DNA from 2 places in the Ramlibacter sp. MMS24-I3-19 genome. Region 1 is predicted to be linked to the other one. Evidence: riboswitches for the same ligand, from Rfam matches in the RefSeq annotation. Region 1 holds a riboswitch; the other holds the start of a gene.
The links. Region 1 has a riboswitch for S-adenosylhomocysteine ahead of metH (methionine synthase). Riboswitches for the same ligand answer to the same signal wherever they lie in the genome.
Positions count from the first base shown of each region.

Region 2: another riboswitch for S-adenosylhomocysteine. It lies ahead of ahcY (adenosylhomocysteinase); the one in region 1 lies ahead of metH (methionine synthase).

Region 1 covers NZ_CP190017.1:823,963-830,745, forward strand. The annotation lists gene metH (methionine synthase) at 1-2,512, opposite strand, end outside; S-adenosyl-L-homocysteine riboswitch at 2,577-2,644, opposite strand; gene ACPWT1_RS04025 (Bug family tripartite tricarboxylate transporter substrate binding protein) at 2,710-3,693, shown strand; gene ACPWT1_RS04030 (PAS domain-containing protein) at 3,697-5,997, opposite strand; gene ACPWT1_RS04035 (homocysteine S-methyltransferase family protein) at 6,180-6,783, opposite strand, start outside.
Region 2 covers NZ_CP190017.1:1,404,008-1,410,790, forward strand. The annotation lists gene ACPWT1_RS06925 (MFS transporter) at 1-1,211, shown strand, start outside; gene ACPWT1_RS06930 (ATP-dependent DNA ligase) at 1,198-2,277, opposite strand; gene ACPWT1_RS06935 (bile acid:sodium symporter family protein) at 2,571-3,548, shown strand; S-adenosyl-L-homocysteine riboswitch at 3,586-3,654, shown strand; gene ahcY (adenosylhomocysteinase) at 3,716-5,149, shown strand; gene ACPWT1_RS06945 (TlyA family RNA methyltransferase) at 5,252-6,010, shown strand; gene metF (methylenetetrahydrofolate reductase [NAD(P)H]) at 6,007-6,783, shown strand, end outside.

The DNA of each region.
Region 1 (6,783 bases):
CGGCGTCCTGCGCCTGCAGCAGGCGGAACATGTCGCCCTTGACGCTGTGGTCGGGGCAGGCGGGATAGCCGGGCGCGGGACGGATGCCCTGGTACTTCTCGGCGATCAGGTCTTCCAGCGACAGCTGCTCGCCGGGCGCATAGCCCCACAGGTCCTTGCGCACCCGCTCGTGCAGGCACTCGGCGAACGCTTCGGCCAGCCGGTCGGCGATCGCCTTGAGCATGATGGCCGAGTAGTCGTCGAGGTCCTTGAGGAAGTACTGCTCCTTCACCTCGGCGCCGATGCCGGCCGTGACCGCGAAAGCGCCGACGTAATCGTTCGCGACACCGCGCGGCGCCACGAAATCGGCCAGGCAGCGATTGGGGCGCGGCTGGCCATCGATCACGGGCTTCTCGGTCTGCTGGCGCAGGCCGTACCAGGTGAGCGCTACGTCGCTGCGCGATTCATCGGTGTACAGCTCGATGTCGTCGTCGCGCACGGTGTTAGCCGGCCAGAAGCCGACCACCGCGTTGGCGGTGAGCCAGCGCCCTTCCACCAGCCGCTTGAGCATGCGCTGGCCGTCGGAGAACACGCGCACGGCTTCGCTGCCGACGATGTCGTCCTTCAGGATCTCGGGGAAGCGACCCGCGAGGTCCCAGGTCTGGAAGAACGGACCCCAGTCGATGTACTTCGCGAGCTCGCCCAGGTCGAAGTTGTTGATCACCCGACGCCCGATGAACTTGGGCACCGGTGGCGTGTACCCTGACCAGTCGATCGGCGTCTTGTTCGCGCGCGCCTGCGCCAGCGACACCAGCGGCACCTGCTTCTTGCTCGCATGCAGCTGCCGCACCTTCTCGTAGTCGGCCTCCACCTCGGCGATGTAGCGTGCCGCCTGCTCCGAGAGCAGGTTCTGCGCGACGCCGACGCTGCGCGACGCATCGGGCACGTAGACCACCGGGCCTTCGTAGTGCGGCGCGATCTTCACCGCCGTGTGCACGCGGCTGGTGGTGGCGCCGCCGATCAGCAGCGGGATCTTCCTCAGGCGGAAATGGTCGTCCTTCTGCATCTCGCCGGCGACGTACTGCATCTCCTCCAGCGACGGCGTGATGAGGCCCGACAGGCCGACGATGTCCGCGCCCTCGACCTTGGCCTTGGCGAGGATCTCGTGGCACGGGACCATCACGCCCATGTTCACCACCTCGAAGTTGTTGCACTGAAGGACGACGGTGACGATGTTCTTGCCGATGTCGTGCACGTCGCCCTTGACGGTGGCGATGACGATCTTGCCCTTGGCACGCACGTCCTGCCCGGCCGCTTCCTGCTGCTTCTTCTCTTCCTCGATGTAGGGAACCAGGTGCGCGACCGCCTGCTTCATCACGCGCGCCGATTTCACCACCTGCGGCAGGAACATCTTGCCCTGGCCGAACAGGTCCCCGACGATGTTCATGCCGTCCATCAGCGGGCCTTCGATCACGTGCAGGGGGCGACCGCCCCTGGCCAGCACCTGCTGGTACATCTCCTCGGTGTCGGGGACGATGTGGTCGGTGATGCCGTGCACCAGGGCATGCGCCAGGCGCTGCTCCACCGGCTGCTGGCGCCACTCGTTCTTCTTTCCTTCGTCCTTGGCCGCGCCCTTGGCCTGCTCGGCGATCTCGACCAGGCGCTCGCCGGCGTCGGGGCGGCGGTTCAGCACCACGTCCTCGACCCGCTCGCGCAGCTGCGGCTCGAGGTCGTCGTACACGCCGACCATGCCCGCGTTGACGATGCCCATGTCCATGCCGGCCTGGATGGCGTGGTACAGGAACACGGTGTGGATCGCCTCGCGCACCGGGTCGTTGCCGCGGAACGAGAAGCTCACGTTGGACACGCCGCCGGAGACCTTCGCGCCGGGCAGGTTCTGCTTGATCCACTTCGTCGCGTTGATGAAGTCGACCGCGTAGTTGTCGTGCTCCTCGATGCCGGTGGCGATGGCGAAGATGTTGGGGTCGAAGACGATGTCCTCGGGCGGGAAATCGACCTCGTCGACCAGCATGCGGTAGGCGCGCTCGCAGATGCGGATCTTGCGTTCGTAGCTGTCGGCCTGGCCCTGCTCGTCGAAGGCCATGACGACCGCCGCGGCGCCATAGCGCTTGACCAGGCGCGCCTGCCGCTTGAACTCGGCCTCGCCTTCCTTCAGCGAGATCGAGTTGACGATGCCCTTGCCCTGCAGGCAGCGCAGGCCGGCCTCGATCACCTCCCACTTGGAGCTGTCCACCATCACCGGCACGCGGGCGATGTCGGGCTCGCTGGCCATCAGGTTCAGGAAGCGCACCATGGCCGCCTTGCTGTCCAGCATGGCCTCGTCCATGTTGACGTCGATCACCTGCGCGCCGTTCTCGACCTGCTGCCGCGCCACGGCGAGCGCCTCCTCGAACTGCCCGGCGAGGACCAGGCGCGCGAACGCCTTGGAGCCGGTGACGTTGGTGCGTTCGCCGACGTTGACGAACAGGCTGCCGGGCGCGATGGCCACCGGCTCCAGGCCGGCCAGCTTCATCGGGAGGACGTGGGGGGTGTCGGACATCTGCTCACCTTGGGTCTTGCGTGCGGCGGGGCCGCGGCCTTGGCGAGCGTCGTTGGGATTCCCAAGCCTGACGCCGTGCTCGGCGCTGCAACGCTCCTTGGGACGCGTCATTTTACCTGCAGGGTCGTCGCGCAAAATCGGCGGTTTCTCTTCCGTCCGCAGGAATCCCCATGTCGCTCCATTCCGGCCGTCGTGCCGTCCTCGCTTTTGGCGCAGCCTTCGCACTCACCGCTGCCTGCGCGCTCCCCGCCGCGGCGCAGGATCACGCGCCGATCCGCATCCTGGTCGGCTTTCCGGCCGGCGGCGGCACCGACGCCATCGCCCGCACGCTGGCCGAAAAGCTGAAGGACGAACTGGGCCAGCCGGTGGTGGTCGACAACCGCGCCGGCGCCGGTGGACAGATCGCCGCGCAGGTGCTCAAGAGCGCGGCGCCCGACGGCCACACGCTGTTCCTCACGCACGACCACACGATCTCGATCCTGCCGCTGGTGACGAAGAATCCCGGCTTCGATCCGGCGAAGGACTTCGTGCCGGTGGCCGGCTTCGCGACCTTCGTCAACGCGCTGGCGCTGTCCGGCGGCACGCCCGCCAGGACCCTGCCCGAGTACATCGCGTGGGTGCGCCGCCAGGGCGGCAAGGGCAACGTCGGCGTGCCGGCCCCGGCCTCGGTGCCCGAGTTCCTGGTCAAGCTGATCGGCCAGAAATATTCCGTGGACCTGCAGGCGGCGCCGTACCGCGGCAGCGCCCCCATGATTGCCGACATGCTGGGCAACCAGATCGGCGCGGGCGTGGGCTCGATCCCCGACTTCATCGAGAACCACAAGGCCGGCAAGATCCGCGTCGTGGCGGTGATGGGCCATGCGCGACAGGCCGCGGTGCCCGACGCGCCCACGTTCACCGAGCTGGGACTGGCCGGGTTCGAGGAAGTCCCGTACTACGGCCTGTTCGCGCCGGCCGGCACGCCGCAGGCCGCCATCGACCGCTTCGGCGAGGCGCTCGCGAAGGTGGTGGCACAACCCGACGTCAAGGAGAAGCTCACCGCGATGGGCCTGGCGGTGGGCTACATGCCGCAGCAGCAGTTCGCGAACCGCGAACGCGCCTACACGCAGGCCTGGACCAGGATCATCCGCGCCAGCGGCTTCCAGCCGCAGTGAGGCTCAGGCCAGGGGCCGCGGCCTGCTGACCGCGGCCGCCAGCGAGCGCGCGGTCGCCAGGTCGGTCAGCAGGCGCTCGACGGCCGCGAAGTCGACCGGCTTGGTCAGGTGCATGTCGAAGCCCGCGGCCAGGCTGCGCCGGCGGTCCTCTTCGGCGCCCCAGCCGGTGAGCGCCACCAGCACGCGGTCCTCCCAGTCCGGCAGTTCGCGCAGGCGTGCCGCGATGGCGTAGCCGTCCATGCCCGGCATGCCGATATCGAGGAACACGACGTGCGGCCGGTGCTGCTCGGCGACCTCGATCGCGGCGCTCCCTTCGTGCGCGAGCCGGACCGAGTGGCCCTCGAGCTCCAGCGCCATGGCGAGCGTCTCGGCGGCGTCCACGTTGTCGTCGACCACGAGGATGCGCAGCGGATCCGGTCCTGCCGCCGCGGGCGCGGGCGAGACGGCTGCGCTCGCGCGTTCCGCGTGGACCCGGGGCAGCCGCACCTCGAACCGGCTGCCCAGGCCCGGGCCGCCGCTGCTGGCGCCGACCTGTCCGCCATGCATCTCGACCAGCGACCTGACCACGCTGAGGCCGATGCCCAGGCCGCCCTGCGCCCTGTCGTGGCCGGCCTCGCCCTGCACGAAGCGATCGAAGATGCGATCGAGCATGTCGCGCGGGATGCCGATCCCGCTGTCTTCCACGGCGATCACCACCTCATGCGCCGTGGCGGTGACGGCCAGCGCGACGCGGCCGCCGGCGGGCGTGTACTTGGCCGCGTTGTTCAACAGGTTGCCGACCACCTGCACCAGCCGCGTGACATCGCCGTGCACCAGCCACTCGTCGCTGCCGGGATCGACGGTCAACGCATGGCCCTGTGCTTCCAGCAGCGGCCGCGAGGCATCGAGCGCGTGCTGCACCACGGTGCTCGCCGGCACCGGCTCGCGCTGCAGCATCACCTTGCCCTGGCTGATGCGGGCCACGTCCAGCAGTTCGTCGACCAGCCGCACCATGTGTTCCAGCTGGCGCTCCATGATGTCGCGCACCCGGCGCTCCTCCGGTCCTGCGCTCGCCTGGCGCCGCAGCACGGTGAGGCCGGTGCGCAGCGGGGCGAGCGGGTTGCGCAGCTCGTGCGCGAGCGTGGCGAGGAAGTCGTCCTTCTGGCGGTCGGCGCGGCGCAGGGCTTCCTGCGCCTCCCACGCGTCGGTGGTGTCGCGGGTGACGCTCAGCACGTGCGTGATGGCACCGGTTTCGTCGCGCTCGGGAACCAGCCTGGCCGTGAAGTGGCGCTGCGCCCCCTGGATCTCCAGGAAGAAATGCGTGCCGACTGGCTCGCCAGACTCGAACACGCGCCGGATCACGCCGTCCCACAGGTCGCACGCGTCGTCCGGCATCCCCAGTTCGCGGTTGGTGCGGCCGATGAAGTCGGACACCGGCCGGCCCGTCAGGCCCTCGATCGCGGCGCTGACGAACACGTGGCGCAGCGAGCGGTCGAAGCGCGACACCACGTCCGGCAGGTTGTCCGCCACCAGCCGCAGCTCGCGCTCGCGCGCCTGCACCGCCGCCTGCGCCAGCTTCAGGTCGTGCACGTCGACGATGGTGCCGATCCAGCGCTCGGGCGCATCGCCGGTCGCGGGAATCACGCAGCCCTGCGCCTTGAACCAGCGGTAGGCGCCGTCATGGCGGCGCAACCTGTACTCGACGCTGTAGGAGCTGCGCTCGCGCCACGCCTCGGTCCAGGCCGCGTGCGCGCGTGACCGGTCGTCCGGATGCAACGCATCGGCCCAGCGGCTGCCCAGGTGCTCCTTCACGGGCCGGCCGGTGTACGCCGCCCATTGCTCGCTGATGTAGTCCACGCGCCCGTCCTCGTGCGTCGTGAACGTGATGCCCGGCACCGACTCCAGCGTGCGGCGGTAGAACGCCTCGCGCTCGCGCAGCGCCTGCTCGGCCTGGCGGCGCTGGGTGATGTCGACGCAGGCGCCCGTCATCGCCTGGGGTTGGCCGTCCGCGCCGACCAGCGTGCGGCCGCGGTCGTACAGCCAGCGCACAGAGCCGTCGGGCCAGACCACCCGGAACTCCATGTCGAAGTCGTGGCCGAACTCCTTGCAGCGCCGGCAGCGCTCGATCACCTCGGCGCGCTCGTCGGGATGCACCAGGGCCACGAACTGCTCGAGGCTGCGCACGGCCCGGCCCGGCTCCAGCCCGAACAGCCGGTCCAGCGCCGTGTCCCACCACAGTTCATCGGTGCGGATGTCCCAGCGGAAAGTGCCGGTGCCGCCGGCCTCCAGGGCCGCCCGCAGACGCTCCTCCAGGCTCCAGGCCACGGGCGCAGCTCCGCCGGCAGCACCGGTCGTCAGGGCATGGGGAGGTTCAGGGGCGTGCAAAAAACCGCCGAGGTTGGATCAACCCGCATCTTGCCAGTCCCTCAGCCATTGCGCGCGCTTTCAGCGACACCGGATGGGAGCCGCAAGCTCCCGGCGGGCGCCCATCCAACGCGACCATGGATTCAGGCCGCTTCGCGGTAGAAGAAGTTGCGCTGGGTGGAACGGGCGGCCAGCGGTGCCACCGCCTCGCGGATGGCGCCGATGTGCTCCGGCGTGGTGCCGCAGCAGCCACCGACGATGTTCACCAGGCCCTCGGCGGCGAAGTCGCGCAGCAGCCGCGAGGTGACCTCGGGCGTCTCGTCGAAGCCGGTGTCGCTCATGGGATTGGGCAGGCCGGCATTCGGGTAGCAGCTGATGAAGGTATCGCCCGCCACCTTGCTCAGCTCCTGGATGTAGGGCCGCATCAGGGCGGCGCCCAGCGCGCAGTTCAGGCCGATCGCCAGCGGCTGCGCATGGCGCACGCTGTACCAGAAGGCGGTGACGGTCTGGCCGCTCAGGACCCGGCCCGACGCATCGGTGACCGTGCCGCTGATGACGATCGGCAGGCGCTCGCCCGTGGCCTCGAACACCTCGTCGATCGCGAACAGCGCCGCCTTGGCATTGAGCGTGTCGAAGATGGTCTCCACCAGCAGCAGGTCGACGCCGCCCTCGAGCAGGCCCTCGACCTGCTCGCGGTAGGCCGCACGCAGCTGCTCAAAGTCGACGTTGCGTGCGCCCGGGTCATTG
Region 2 (6,783 bases), 580 kb from region 1:
TGAGCCTGTTCGAACACCGCGCCTTCGTGCGCTTCTGGACCGCGCGCCTGGCCGGCACCGCGGCGCAGCAGATGCTGATGCTGGCCATCGGCTGGCAGATGTACCAACTGACCGGCAGTGCCTGGGACCTGGGGCTGGTCGGACTCGCGCAGTTCGCGCCGTCGCTCGCCGTGGCGCTGCTGGCCGGCCATGCGGCCGACCGCTATCACCGCGTGAAGCTGGTGATGGCGTGCATGTCGCTGCAGGGAGTGGTCGCCCTCGTGCTGCTCGCCGGCACTGCGGGCGGCTGGTCGTCGCGCAACCTGCTGCTCGCGCTGTCATTGCTGCTCGGGGCCCTGCGGCCGTTCCAGATGTCGGCGCAGCAGGCGCTGTTGCCCGCGCTCGTGCCGCCCGCGTTGCTGGCGCGCGCGATGGCGTTCGGCTCGGCAGGCATCCAGGGCGCGGTGATCGCCGGTCCTGCCATCGCCGGGCTGCTGTTCGTAACGGGATTCGTTGTCGTCTACGGAACCTGCGCTGCGCTGTTCGCGACTGCGACCGCGCTGTGCCTGCGGGTGCGCTACGAACGCGCGCCGACGCCGCGCGAGCCCGTGACGCTGCAATCCCTGCTCGCCGGCCTGCACTACGTGGGCACGAACCGCGTGCTGCTGGGGGCCACCACGCTGGACCTGTTCGCGGTGCTGCTGGGTGGTGCGACCGCCCTGCTGCCGATCTTTGCCAGCGAGATCCTGCACGTGGGGCCGCAGGGGCTGGGGATGCTGCGCGCGGCGCCCGCGGTCGGTGCGTTGATTGCCGCCACCGTGCTGGCGCGCTGGCCGCTCGCACGGCACGTGGGCCCGAAGCTGATGACGGCCGTCACGGTGTTCGGGGCGTGCATGGTGGCCTTCGGCCTGTCCACCAGCTTTGCGTTATCCATGCTGGCCCTCGTCATCTCCGGCTCGGCCGACATGGTCAGCGTGATCGTGCGACAGACCCTGATGCAGATCGAGACGCCCGATGCGATGCGTGGCCGCGTCGCGGCGGTGAACACGCTGTTCATCGGCGCGAGCAACCAGCTCGGCGAATTCGAATCGGGTTCGACCGCCGCCTGGTGGGGGCCCGTGGGCTCGGTGGTCGCGGGCGGCTGCGGGACGATCCTGGTTGCGGTGCTCTGGCTACGGCTGTTTCCGCGGCTCGCGCGGCGCGACCGGTTCCAGGAAGTCAGGCCGTCTTGAACACCTGCTTCAGCTCGAACGGCGTCGCCACTTCGAGCTGGTCATACCGGCAATCCTGCGCCGGCTTGTCGGGGCGCCAGCGCAGGAACGTGGTGGCATGGCGGAAGCGGTCACCCTGCAGGTGGTCGTACTTCACCTCGCAAACCCGCTCGGGTCGCAGCGGCTCCCAGCTCAGGTCCTTTCCGCCGCTCCAGCGCGACTTGGCGCCCGGCATGCGATCGGCGTCGCCGGCGCTGGCCTGCGCCCAGTCGCGCCAGGGATGGTCGGCCATCGCGTTCTCGCGCAGCGGTGCGAGCTCCTGCGCCAGCTCGCGCCGCACGGCCATGGTGAACGACGAAGTGACGCCGACGTGCTGCAACACGCCCGCGTCGTTGTACAGCCCGAGCAGCAGCGAGCCGACCGCATCGTCCGTGTCCTTGTACCAGCGGAAGCCGGCCACCACGCAATCGGCGGTGCGCGCGTGCTTGATCTTGAACATCGCGCGCTTGGCAGGCTGGTAGGGCGCATCGGCCGGCTTGGCCACCACGCCATCGAGCCCCGCGCCTTCGAAGCGCTGCAGCCAGTCCTGTGCCAGCGCGCGGTCGGTGGTCACGGGTGTCAGGTACAGCGGTGGCTTGATCTGGCCCAGCAGGCGTTCGAGGCGCTCGCGCCGTTCGTGCTGCGGCAGGTTCATGACCGGCTTGCCGCCGGCGGCGAGCAGGTCGAAGGCGACGAAGCCGGCCGGCGTTTCCTTCGCGAGCCGGGCCACGCGCGACGCGGCCGGGTGGATGCGCTGCTGGAGCGCATCGAAGTCCAGCCCCTGCGGGCCGACGACCACGACTTCGCCATCCACGATGCAGCCCTTGGGCAACTGCTCGGCCAGCACCTTCTCCAGCTCGGGGAAGTAGCGGTTCAGCGACTTCAGGTCGCGGCTCTGGATCACCACGCCGTCGGCGCTGCGGAAGACGATGGCACGGAAGCCGTCCCACTTGGGCTCGAACAGGAAGCCGTCGCCGTCGGGCAATGCCTCGGCGATCTTGGCGAGCATGGGGTCGATCGGGGCGGAGAAGAGCGAGGGTCCGGGCATGGGCTGTTGTACCCGATGCGCCCGGGGCTGCGGGGCGTGCGCCGGCGTCGGAACAGACCCATCGGGACACGATGGGTCATGGGTGATCCTAGAATCCGGGTAAACCCCAAGGGCTCGCTCACAAGCGCATCGCCTGGCGCCGTGCTCCACGGCAGGGTTCGCCGCCCACCCGGCGGCCAGGGTCCGGCATCCACCCCGGTCCCGCCCGACGTCCACCTGCCATCGCCGCACCACGGCAGCGCAAGGCGCCGGCTTCACCGCCGTTTCGCCACTCTCGCAAGGATTTCCCCACCATGCAGGCCCTCGTCCGCCTGAGCCAGTTCGTCGGCAAGACCTTTGCCATCTGGGTGCTGCTGTTCGCAGCGCTCGCCTTCTTCGCCCCTGCCCAGTTCAAGTGGATCGCCGCGTACATCGTGCCGCTGCTGGGCATCATCATGTTCGGCATGGGCCTGACCCTGTCGAAGGACGACTTCCGTGAAGTGTTCCGCCGGCCCTGGCACGTGTTCATCGGCTGCCTGGGGCACTTCGTCATCATGCCGGGCCTGGCGTGGCTGCTCTGCAAGGTCCTCCAGCTGCCGACCGAAGTGGCCGTGGGCGTGATCCTGGTGGGCTGCTGCCCGAGCGGCACCGCGTCGAACGTCATGACCTTCCTCGCGCGCGGCGACGTGGCGCTGTCGGTGGCCGTGAGCGCGATCACCACGCTGCTGGCGCCGATCTTCACGCCGGCCCTGATCTGGCTGCTGGCCAACCAGTGGCTGCACGTGGATGCCGTCTCGATGTTCTGGTCGATCGTGCAGGTGGTCCTGCTGCCGATTGCGCTCGGCGTGATCGCCCAGTCGGTGCTGCGCGACAAGGTGAAGTTCGCCGTCGGCGTACTGCCGCTCGTGTCGGTGGTTGCGATCGTGGCCATCGTGGCTGCCGTGGTGGCCGCGAGCCAGGCCAAGATCGCGGCCAGCGGCCTGCTGATCTTCGCGGTGGTGGTGCTGCACAACGGCCTGGGCCTGCTGCTGGGCTACCTGCTCGGCAAGGTGACCGGGTTGCCGGTCGCCAAGCGCAAGGCGTTGTCGCTGGAGGTGGGCATGCAGAACTCCGGCCTCGGCGCAGCACTGGCGGCCGCCCACTTCTCGCCCCTGGCGGCCGTGCCCAGCGCGATCTTCAGCGTCTGGCACAACATCTCGGGCGGACTGATCGCGACCTGGTTCCAGCGTGTGCCCAACAGCCCGGAAGACCGGCAGGCAGCCGGCGCGGAGGGGCAACCGGCGCGCGCCTGAGCCATCCCGGCCGTGCGACGGCGCCTATAATCGCGCCCCATCCGAGGAGCGTTGCAGCGCCGTACGGCGTGAGGCTCGGAAATCTTCGCAACGACGCTCACCCACTGTCCCGTGCGGTGAGCCAGCACCCGGCAGTGGTTGACCGAAACACAGCTTTTGGAGCCACCATGAACGCCGTTCTCAAGACCGCCGCGCAAGACAGCGCCATCGCCGACCTGTCGCTCGCCGACTGGGGCCGCAAGGAAATCCGCATCGCCGAGACCGAGATGCCCGGCCTGATGGCGATCCGCGCCGAGTTCGCGAAGAGCCAGCCCCTGAAGGGCGCCCGCATCACCGGCTCGCTGCACATGACGATCCAGACCGCGGTGCTGATCGAGACGCTGCAGGCGCTCGGCGCCACCGTGCGCTGGGCCTCGTGCAACATCTTCTCGACCCAGGACCACGCGGCCGCCGCCATCGCCGCCGGCGGCACGCCGGTGTTCGCGATCAAGGGCGAGTCGCTCGAGGACTACTGGGACTACACGCACCGCATCTTCGACTTCGGCGCCAAGGGCACCGAGGGCGAAGGCCCGAACATGATCCTGGACGACGGGGGCGATGCCACGCTGCTGATGCACCTGGGCCAGCGCTGCGAGAAGGACCTGTCGCTGATCGACACCCACTCGAGCGAGGAAGAGCGCATCCTGCACGCGTCGATCCGCAAGAAGCTGAAGGAAGACCCGACCTGGTACTCGCGCAAGGCCAAGGAGATCATCGGCGTCACCGAGGAGACCACCACCGGCGTGCACCGCCTGGTGGACATGGCCGCCAAGGGCCTGCTGAAGTTCCGCGCGATCAATGTCAACGACTCGGTCACCAAGAGCAAGTTCGACAACCTGTACGGCTGCCGCGAATCGCTGGTGGACGGCATCAAGCGCGCCACCGACGTGATGGTGGCCGGCAAGGTGGCGCTCGTGGCTGGCTACGGCGACGTGGGCAAGGGCTCGGCGCAGGCGCTTCGCGCGCTGTCGGCGCAGGTGTGGGTGACCGAGATCGACCCGATCAACGCGCTGCAGGCCGCCATGGAAGGCTACCGCGTGGTGACGATGGAGTACGCCGCCGACAAGGCCGACATCTTCGTCACCTGCACCGGCAACCGCGACGTCATCACCTACGCCCACATGGCGAAGATGAAGGACCAGGCGATCGTCTGCAACATCGGCCACTTCGACAACGAGATCGACGTCGCGTCGCTCGAGAAGAAGTGCAAGTGGGAAGAGATCAAGCCGCAGGTGGACCACGTCATCTTCGAGGATGGCAAGCGCATCATCCTGCTGGCCAAGGGCCGCCTGGTAAACCTGGGCTGCGGCACGGGCCACCCGAGCTACGTGATGTCGTCGTCGTTCGCCAACCAGACGCTGGCGCAGATCGAGCTGTTCACCAAGCCCAACGACTACAAGGTCGGCCAGGTCTACGTGCTGCCCAAGCACCTGGACGAGAAGGTGGCCCGCCTGCAGCTGTCCAAGCTGGGCGCCCAGCTGACGGAACTGACCGACGCCCAGGCCGCGTACATCGGCGTCAGCAAGCAGGGGCCGTACAAGGTGGACACGTACCGCTATTGATGCACACCCTGTCATTGCGGGCTTGACCCGCAATCCAGACCGGTGCCGGTATCGGCGCAGTCGCTGGATGCCGGGTCGAGCCCGGCATGACAGGCTCCCGCCATGCGCGCCGACCAGCTCCTCGTCGAACGCGGCCTCGCGGCCACGCGTTCGCAGGCCCAGCGGCTGATCGCCGCGGGACTGCGCTGGCATGACGGCCGCGCGTGGCACGACGTCGCCAAGAACGGCGAGGAGGTGCCGCCGTCGGCGCAGCTCGAGCTGTGCGACGACGCGGAGACGCGTTATGTCTCGCGCGGCGGGCTCAAGCTCGAAGGCGCGCTCGCTGCGGCGCGGCTGGATGTGCAGGGTTGGCGCTGCCTCGATGTCGGCCAGTCCACCGGTGGCTTCACCGACTGCCTCCTGCAGCGCGGCGCCACGCAGGTGGTCGGCGTCGACGTCGGGCATGGCCAGCTGCACGAGCAGCTGCGTGCCGATGCGCGCGTGGTCGCCCTGGAAAAGATCAATGCACGCGAGCTCGATCGGTCCATGCTGCGAGCGGCGGGCGTGCAGGCGGACTTCGACCTCGTGGTCGGCGACCTGTCCTTCATCTCGCTCACGCTGGTGCTGCCCGCGCTGTCCCCCTTGCTTCGTGCGGGCGGCCAGCTGCTGATGCTGGCCAAGCCGCAGTTCGAGCTGCAGCCGGCCCAGCTGGGCAAGGGCGGCATCGTGCGCGACGACGCGCTTTATCCCCAGGTCGAGCGGCGCATCCGCGACGCCTGCGCGGCCGCAGGCCTGCAGGTGCAGGCCTGGTTCGACAGTCCCATCCGCGGGGGCGACGGCAACCGCGAATTCTTCGTTCTGGCGCGCAAGGAGCCACGATGACGTTCCCCATCAGCCTCGAGTTCTTCCCGCCCAAGACGCCCGAAGGCGCCGAGAAGCTGCGCGCCGCGCGGCAGAAGCTGTACGCGCTGCGGCCGGAGTTCTGCTCGGTCACGTTCGGTGCCGGCGGCTCGACCCAGGAAGGCACGCTGGCCACCGTGCGCGAGATCATGGCCGAGGGCTGCCCGGCCGCGCCGCACCTGTCGTGCATCGGGCAGACGCGCGACAGCATCCGCGAGCGGCTGGCCGCCTATGGCGATGCCGGCGTGCAGCGCATCGTCGCGCTGCGCGGCGACCTGCCCAGCGGCTATGGCCTGGGCGGCGAGTTCCGCTACGCCAGCGACCTGGTGGCCTTCATCCGCGGCGAGACGGGGCGGCGCTTCCACCTGGAGGTCGCGGCCTATCCCGAGGTGCATCCGCAGTCGAAGTCGCCCGAGGCCGACCTGCAGGCGTTCATCGCCAAGGTGGAGGCGGGTGCCGACGCCGGCATCACGCAGTACTTCTTCAATGCCGATGCCTATCTGCGCTTCGTCGAGGAACTGCGCAAGCGCGGCGTGGACACACCGGTGGTGCCGGGCATCATGCCGATCACGAGCTCGAGCCAGCTGCTGCGGTTCTCCGATGCTTGCGGGGCCGAGGTGCCGCGCTGGATCCGTCTGCGGCTGCAGGCCTTCGGCGACGACAGCGCATCGATCCAGGCTTTCGGCCTCGACGTGGTCACCGCGCTGTGCGAGCAGCTGCGCAAGGCCGGCGCGCCGGGCGTTCACTTCTACACG